2 regions of the Pseudomonas sp. MH9.3 genome follow, and region 2 is predicted to be linked to the other one. Evidence: predicted binding sites of a transcription regulator. Region 2 holds the regulator's gene; the other holds the start of a gene.
What was found. Region 2 encodes FliA, which starts transcription of late flagellar genes. Its sites were predicted from a motif close to CTAAAGTTTNNNNNNNNNNNGCCGNTAA; they were not measured.
Positions count from the first base shown of each region.

Region 1: a site for FliA is predicted at 1,583-1,610, ahead of RHM60_RS02725 (methyl-accepting chemotaxis protein). Genes of this name have one in related genera too.

Region 1 is NZ_CP133785.1:682,977-687,210, reverse strand. It holds gene RHM60_RS02730 (TonB-dependent siderophore receptor) at 1-1,544, shown strand, start outside; gene RHM60_RS02725 (methyl-accepting chemotaxis protein) at 1,714-3,207, shown strand; gene RHM60_RS02720 (sensor histidine kinase) at 3,354-4,234, shown strand, end outside.
Region 2 is NZ_CP133785.1:1,881,967-1,886,200, forward strand. It holds gene RHM60_RS07965 (chemotaxis protein CheA) at 1-1,150, opposite strand, end outside; gene RHM60_RS07970 (protein phosphatase CheZ) at 1,162-1,950, opposite strand; gene RHM60_RS07975 (chemotaxis response regulator CheY) at 1,969-2,343, opposite strand; gene fliA (RNA polymerase sigma factor FliA) at 2,511-3,251, opposite strand; gene fleN (flagellar synthesis regulator FleN) at 3,248-4,081, opposite strand; gene flhF (flagellar biosynthesis protein FlhF) at 4,187-4,234, opposite strand, start outside.

The DNA of each region.
Region 1 (4,234 bases), 1.2 Mb from region 2:
GTGGCGAGCTGGATGCCTCCAGCCCGCTGAATGACAGCGGCACCTGGCGTGGCCGGGTGGTCACCTCCTACCGCGATGCCAACAGCTTTATCGACAATGTCGGGGATTACCACGGGCTGTTTTATGCGGTCACCGAAGCCGACCTCAGTGAAAACACCCGCCTGACCCTGGGTTTTTCGAACCAGAAGGACAAGACCAACTACTTCTGGGGCTCGTCGATGGTAGGCCAGGATGGTCACCACTTGAACCTGTCGCGCTCCTACAACCCCGGTACGCGTTGGGAGAACAAGGACCAGGAAATCAACACGGTCTTTGCCGAATTGCGCCAGCAACTGGCCAACGACTGGAAACTGCAGGTCAACGCCAACTACGCCGAGCAGAACGCCCTTTTTTCCGGTTCCTACCAGTCGCGCTGGGTCAACAACACCCTGGCCCGCACCGTGTACCAGTCGGCGGCGGATGAAAACCAGGCGGGCCTCGACGCCTTTGTCAGCGGCCCCTTCCAGGCGCTCGGGCGCACCCATGAACTGGTGGTGGGCGCCAGCCGTCGCGTCTACGACCTGACCACTCACAGCTACTCGCCATACGACATGAACTGGCCACTCACGGCGGGCAAGCCGGACTTCGCCCACACCGCCAACGGTCGTGAAGTCACCACCCAAGACGGTGTCTACGTGACCACCCGCCTGAGCCTGGCCGACCCATTGAAGCTGATCCTCGGCGCCCGTCTGGACTGGTACGACTACGACAACCACGATGGCGACGGCGACTACAAGGTCACCCGCAACGTCACCCGCTACGCCGGCCTGATCTACGACCTGGACGATCATCATTCGGTGTACGCCAGCTACAGCGACATCTTCACCCCGCAGACGGCCAAGGACACCTCCGGCACCCCGGTCAGGCCCATCGTCGGCAAGAACTACGAGGTGGGCATCAAGGGCGAATACCTGGGTGGCGCGCTGAATGCCAGCGTCGCGCTGTTCCGCGTCGATCAGCAGAACCGCGCCGTCGACGTGCTGGTGCCGAACTGCCCGCAGGCCTCCTGCGCTGAGGCCTCGGGCGAGATTCGCAGCCAGGGTATCGACTTCGAATTGCAAGGCGCCCTTACCGAACACTGGCAAGTGGGCGGTGGCTACACCTACGCGCGCACCCACGTGATCAAGGACCCGTCCAATCCGCAGAGCGTGAACAAGCAGTTCGACACCGACACCCCGGAACACCTGTTCAAGCTCACCACGCGCTATAACTTCCAGGGCCCGCTGGAAAAACTCCGCGTGGGCGGCAACATCTCCTGGCAGAGCCGCATGTACAACGACCTGACCGTCGCGGATGGCAGCCGCTACCGGCTCAAACAGGGCGCTTATGCCGTCACCGACCTGATGGCCGGCTACCAGGTCAATCAGCATCTGGACCTGCAGCTCAACGCCAACAACATCTTCGACCGCACGTACTACGAGACCATCGCCAACTCCGTGGACTATGGCGGCGATTCCTACGGCGCACCGCGCAACATGATGCTGACCGCCAAGTACAGCTTCTGACCCTCCTGCGGCTGCCCGCCCGGGCAGCCGTTCCTGGCTTAAAGTCCCGTGCGGGCTTGCCGATAACAGCCTGAAGCGCAAAAAAACAACGATCCGCTTCACTCAGCACGCGGCCGTCGTGGCACGCCCCATGCTTTGTTCCTGGCCAAACCACAAGGAGTAAACGTGAATGCCCGTCCCCAGCCCCTTTTTGGAGCACTACCGCAAGGCCGACCGCATCATGCTGGCGCTTATCTGGCTGATGTTCCTGTTTTCCCTGGGTCTGGCGTTCTGGCATGACACCCTGCTACAGGCGCTGTTGGTCGGCGGCGGCACTGCTTTGGTGCTCACCGTGCTGTACCGCGCCATCGGTGGCAGCCGGTTGATGCGTTGCGCCCTGGGCGCCGGCCTGATGGTGATGGCCGCGCTGCACATCAACCAGGCTCAGGGCGTGATCGAATCCCACTTCGGGATCTTCGCGCTGCTGGCAGTGCTGACCTTTTACCGTGACTGGCTGCCGATCCTGGTGGCCGCGGCCACCATCGCCGTGCATCACGTGGTGTTCCACGCCTTGCAGCATCAGGGCTTCCCGGTGTTCGTGATGGAGCATCACGGCGGCTGGACGATGGTCTTCGTGCACGCGTTCTACGTGGTCATGGAAACGATCGCACTGCTCTATCTCGCGGTGCACAGCCAGGCCGAAGCAGTCGAAAGCCAGGAAATGCTCGACAAGATGCTCGCAGTGACCTCGCAGTTCACCGCCGAAAGCGCACACACCGAAGGCAAGGTGCATGTGTCCCTGGCCAAACGGTTCGACCACTTCCTGCAACAGCTCACCCTCCTGATCGACGGCGTCGCCCGCGACTCCCATGGCCTGGGGCAACTCGGCCAGGAACTGGCCAGCGCCAGCGGCACCCTGGAAAAAGGCGCTCGGCATCAACTGGCCGAGATCACCGAGATGACCGGTTCGATGCAACGCATGGAAGACGCCATGGGCCACATCACGGTGCAGGTCGAACAGGCCGTGGAGCACGCTGGTCAGGCCAGCCGCCAGATCGTGCGCGGTCAGGAGAGCGTCAGCCGCGCCCGCCAGGAAATCAACCAACTGGCCTCGCACATCAACGGCACCGAATCCACCGTCCAATCCCTGGCCGCCCAGGCCGAACAGATCGGCTCGGTGCTCGAGGTGATCAGCAGCATTGCCAACCAGACCAACCTGCTCGCCCTCAACGCCGCCATCGAAGCCGCCCGCGCCGGCGAGCAAGGCCGCGGCTTTGCGGTGGTGGCCGATGAAGTGCGCAGCCTGGCCCAGCGCACCGCCCTCTCCACCCAGGAAATCAAGACCATCATCGAAGGCCTGCAACACGGCAGCCGCCAGGCCGTCGCCGCCATGCACGACAGCCGCGAAGGCGTGGAACGCTGCGTGGAAGACAGCCGGCAGGCCGTCGAGATGCTGCAAGCGGTGGGCCATGACATCGCGCAGATCGACGCGCTCAACGGGCGCATCGTCAGCACCACCCGCGACCAGTCCTCGGCGAACCTTGAAATCGTCGGACGCCTGCAGTCGGTGCAGAGCATCGCGCAAAGCACCGCCGACGACGTGGAAACCCTGGCGCGCAGCAGCGAGCGCCTGCCGCCGATTGCCGTGCGCCTGGACGCGCTGGGGCGCAGGTTTCACCCCTGACAATGAACCTGTGGGAGGGGCTTGCTCCCGATTACGGTGGGCCAGCCAGTACATCTTTGGCTGATACACCGCAATCGGGAGCAAGCCCCCTCTCCACATGGGTTACTCTGCGCGCCTCTGCATCGCCTCCCACCAGGATTCACGACATGCGCCTGCCCGATTTCATCCTCGAACACCTCGAGCCGATTCTGCAGGCCTGGGAAGATTTCGCCAGAACCATCAAAACGCCGGGCGCCGAGCTCGACAGCCTGGCGCTGCGCGACCACGCCGAGCAGATGCTGCGGGCCATCGTGTCGGACCTGCGCACCCGCCAGACCCGCCGCGAGCAAACGGCCAAGGCCCAGGGCCATGGCCCGGTGGATGAGCAGGAAACCGCTGCCGAAACCCACGCAATCACGCGGCTGATGGCAGGTTTCACCATTGACCAGATGGTCTCGGAATACCGCGCCCTCAGAACCAGCGTGGTCAGCCAGTGGATGCGCCAGGTCCAGGACGGCACGCCGATCAACGTCGACGACATGACCCGCTTCCATGAGGCCATCGATCAGGCACTCGCCGAATCCATCGCCAGTTATTCGCGTGCGGTCGAGGCCTCGCGCAACGTGTTCCTCGGCATTCTCGGTCACGACCTGCGCACCCCGCTTGGCGCAATCATGCTGGGTGCCGACACTCTCAGGCGTTCGGAAAGCGCCGGCGCCCGCTCGACCAAAGTCGCCAATCAGATCTACACCAGCGTGCGGCGCGCGAGCCAGATTGTCGGTGACCTGCTCGACCTGACCCGCTGCCAGATGGGACCGGGGATTCCGGTCAGAACCGCAGCGGTTGACCTCGCACCGCTCTGCGAGCGTGTGGTTGAGGAAATCCAGGCGTTTCATCCCGAGGCCAGGATCGTGCTCGAAACACCGTCACCGGTCGCCGGGCTGTTCGATGGCGCGAGGATGCAACAGGTCTTCTCGAACATCATCAGCAACGCGGTGCAGCACGGCGACACCGCCCGGCCTATCAAGGTCGAGCTGATGACTCACGA
Region 2 (4,234 bases):
GCACCAGCACCAGTTCGCCCACCATGTTCATGATGTCGTCCAGGCGCGCGGTGTCTACCCGTACGGTGGTCTCGGCTTCGGTGGTGACCGGCTTTTCGGCCACGGCGGCAGCCGGGGCGCGTGCAGGTGCTGCGGCAGGTGCCGGTGCGGGCTTGGCGGCTGGAGCGGCTGCCGGTGCAGGTGCAGGTGCAGGTGCAGATTTGGCGGCCACAGGCGCAGCAGTCGCCGCTGCGGCCGGGGCCACTTCGGTGAACTTGCCCTTGCCGTGCAATTCGTCGAGCAACGCCTCGAATTCGTGATCGCTGATCAACCCGTCGCCGGCCGGTGCTGCGCTGGCTGCCGGAGCGGCTGGCGCGGCGGCAGGCGCCGTCGCGGCGACTTCCGGCAAGGCATCGACAGCAAAGGTGCCCTTGCCGTGCAATTGATCGAGCAAGGCTTCGAATTCGTCATCGGTGATATCGGTGCTGGCGCTCGCTGCGGCTGCGGGCGGCGCGGCGACCGGTGCCACGGCGTCGGCAGCGAACTGACCCTTGCCATGCAACTGGTCGAGCAGCGATTCGAACTCGGCGTCGGTGATGTCTTCGCTGGTTGGCGCGGCAGGTGCAGCAACCGCTGGCTGTGGCGTCTGCGGTGCTTCGGCCTCGGCCTTCACGGCGTTGAGCGAATCGAGCAACTGTTCGAACTCGCTGTCGGTGACATCCGCCTCGGGCTCAGGCTCGGCCACCGGCGCAGGTGCAGCTTGTACGGCCGGCGCCTCGGCAGCCGGCTCTGCCAGGCGCGCCAGGGCGGCCAGCAGTTCCGGAGTGGCGGCGGTGATCGGGGCACGTTCACGCACTTCGCTGAACATGCCGTTGACCGCATCCAGTGCTTCGAGAATCACGTCCATCAACTCCGAGTCGACCTGCCGTTCACCCTTGCGCAGGATGTCGAACACGTTCTCGGCGATGTGGCAGCACTCAACCAGCTCATGGAGCTGGAGGAAGCCGGCGCCCCCTTTTACAGTGTGAAAACCGCGAAAAATTGCATTGAGCAGGTTCGCATCATCCGGTCGGCTTTCCAGCTCGACCAGTTGTTCGGACAGTTGCTCTAAAATTTCGCCGGCCTCTACAAGGAAATCCTGAAGGATTTCTTCATCGGCGCCGAAGCTCATGTGGGTGCTCCTTAGAAGCCTAAACTGGATAACAGGTCATCGACATCATCCTGACCTGACACAACGTCTTCACGTTTATCGGCATGAATCTGCGGACCTTCACCCTTGGCGAGATGTTTTTGTGGATCTTTTTCCGAGAGGATCGCCGCGCGGTCATGTTCGATGCCGGCAAAACGATCGACCTGCCCGGCCATGAGCACCAGTTTGAGCAGGTTGCTTTCCACTTCGGTGACCAGTTGGGTCACGCGCTTGATCACTTGACCGGTGAGGTCCTGGTAATCCTGGGCCAGCAAAATATCGTTGAGGTTGCTCGCCACCGTGCGGTTTTCCTGTTCGCTGCGCGACAGAAAACCGTCGACCCGACGGGCCAGTTCACGAAACTCTTCAGCACCGACTTCGCGACGCATGAAGCGGCCCCAGTCGTGGCTAAGCGCTTGAGCCTCGGTGGCCATGCCATTGACCAGAGGCGTGGCGTTTTCCACCAGGTCCATGGTGCGGTTGGCCGCCGCTTCGGTCAGCTTGACCACATAGGACAGGCGTTCGGTGGCATCGGTGATCTGCGAAATTTCTTCGGCCTGGGGCATGTGCGGGTCAATCTGGAAATTGACGATCGCACTGTGCAGCTCGCGCGTGAGCTTGCCCACTTCCTGGTACAGGCCGCGGTCACGGGTCTGGTTAAGCTCATGGATCAACTGCACCGCGTCGCCGAAATGACCTTTTTCAAGGCTGTCGACCAACTGGTGAGCATGTTTTTTCAGGGTCGACTCAAAATCGCCCAATGTTGTTTCTTTATGCTCCATAGCTCCCCCGCGATGGCATTAGCCGTGGATGCGTTCGAAGATTTTTTCGATCTTCTCTTTTAGCGCCAATGCAGTGAATGGCTTGACCACGTAACCGTTTACCCCGGCCTGGGCGGCTTCGATAATCTGTTCACGCTTGGCTTCGGCGGTCACCATCAGTACAGGCAGGCTGCGCAGCTTTTCGTCGGCGCGCACATGGCGCAACAAGTCGATGCCAGTCATGCCCGGCATGTTCCAGTCGGTTACCAGAAAGTCGATGCTGCCGCTGTTGAGGATCGGAATCGCCGTAATGCCGTCGTCCGCCTCGACCGTGTTTGTGAACCCAAGGTCACGCAACAGGTTTTTTATGATCCGCCGCATCGTTGAGAAGTCATCAACGATGAGGATTTTCATGTTCTTGTCCAATTCGACCTCCAAGCAGTCTTAAACGCGCCCAGCACCTGGACGCGCCATTTCAATCAACAGGCGTTACACAAAAAGGACTGCCGGGTCCACCACGGGTCGACCCCGCGAAGGTCGTGACCCTCGCGGTATCGTCTGCAGTGTCCCCACACTGCCTGTCAGCGCGCGCGCCACTCTCCCAAACGCCCCCGCAAACGGGCTGCGCACTGGCTATGCAACTGGCTGACACGCGATTCGCTGACCCCCAGGACCTCACCGATTTCCTTGAGGTTCAGCTCTTCGTCGTAGTACAGCGCCAGGACCAGGCGCTCACGCTCCGGCAAGTTGGCAATGGCTTCCGCCAGTGCGCCCTGGAAACGTTCATCTTCCAGGTCGCGTGACGGTTCCATATGCGCACTCGCGCCGTCCTCGTGCAGCCCTTCGTGTTCGCCGTCCTGCAACAGGTCGTCGAAACTGAACAGGCGGCTGCCCAAGGTATCGTTCAAAATCCCGTAATAATCATCGAGACTCAATTGGAGTTCGGCCGCAACTTCGTGATCTTTAGCGTCGCGACCGGTTTTTGCTTCAATTGAGCGAATTGCGTCACTGACCATCCGCGTATTGCGGTGCACCGAACGCGGCGCCCAATCCCCTTTACGCACTTCATCGAGCATCGCGCCACGTATGCGAATACCCGCATACGTCTCGAAACTGGCGCCCTTGCTCGCGTCGTACTTGGTCGACACTTCGAGCAGGCCGATCATGCCGGCCTGGATCAGGTCTTCGACCTGCACACTGGCCGGAAGGCGCGCCAGCAGGTGATAGGCAATGCGCTTGACCAGCGGCGCATAGCGCTCGATCAATTCGCCCTGGCTGTCGCGTGCCGATTTTTTATAGAGGTTGTAGCCGCTGGATGTCATAGCACAGGACCCGCGCTTGTCTGATGCACCAATCGCTCGACGAAGAACTCCAGATGCCCACGCGGGTTGGCGGGCAGCGGCCAGGTATCGACCTTCTGGGCAATCGCCTTGAATGCCAGCGCACACTTGGAACGCGGGAATGCTTCGTAGACCGCACGCTGTTTTTGCACAGCCTTTCGCACGCATTCGTCGTAGGGAACTGCGCCAACGTATTGCAGGGCGACATCGAGAAAACGATCCGTGACCTTGGTCAGCTTGGCGAACAGGTTGCGCCCTTCCTGCGGGCTCTGGGCCATGTTGGCCAGCACGCGGAAGCGGTTCATGCCGTAGTCACGGTTAAGCAGTTTGATCAGGGCGTAGGCGTCGGTGATCGAAGTGGGCTCGTCGCACACCACCAGCAGCACTTCCTGCGCGGCGCGCACAAAGCTGACCACGGACTCGCCGATGCCGGCGGCGGTGTCGATCACCAGTACGTCGAGGTTGTCGCCGATATCGCTGAACGCCTGGATCAGGCCGGCATGCTGCGCCGGGCTCAGGTGCACCATGCTCTGGGTGCCGGAGGCAGCCGGCACGATGCGGATCCCGCCGGGCCCCTGCAGCAGCACATCGCGCAGCTCACAGCGCCCTTCGATCACATCGGCAAGGGTATGTTTGGGGGTCAGCCCCAGCAGAACGTCCACGTTCGCCAGGCCCAGGTCAGCGTCCAGCAGCATGACGCGACGGCCAAGCTCTGCCAGGGCCAGGGACAAATTCACTGACACGTTAGTTTTCCCGACGCCACCTTTGCCGCCGGTCACCGCGATCACCTGTACGGGATGCATGCTGCCCATTTTATTTCTTTACCTTGTCTTGCTTAGACGCAGGCTACATGGCTTGGCCGCTTGAATCGCTTGCAGACCATCGATGTAGGTACATTTCACGGTGTTCATCCTGCCTCAACCGACCCGTTTTGCCGGGTTGTGGTAAAGGTCGGCGAACATATC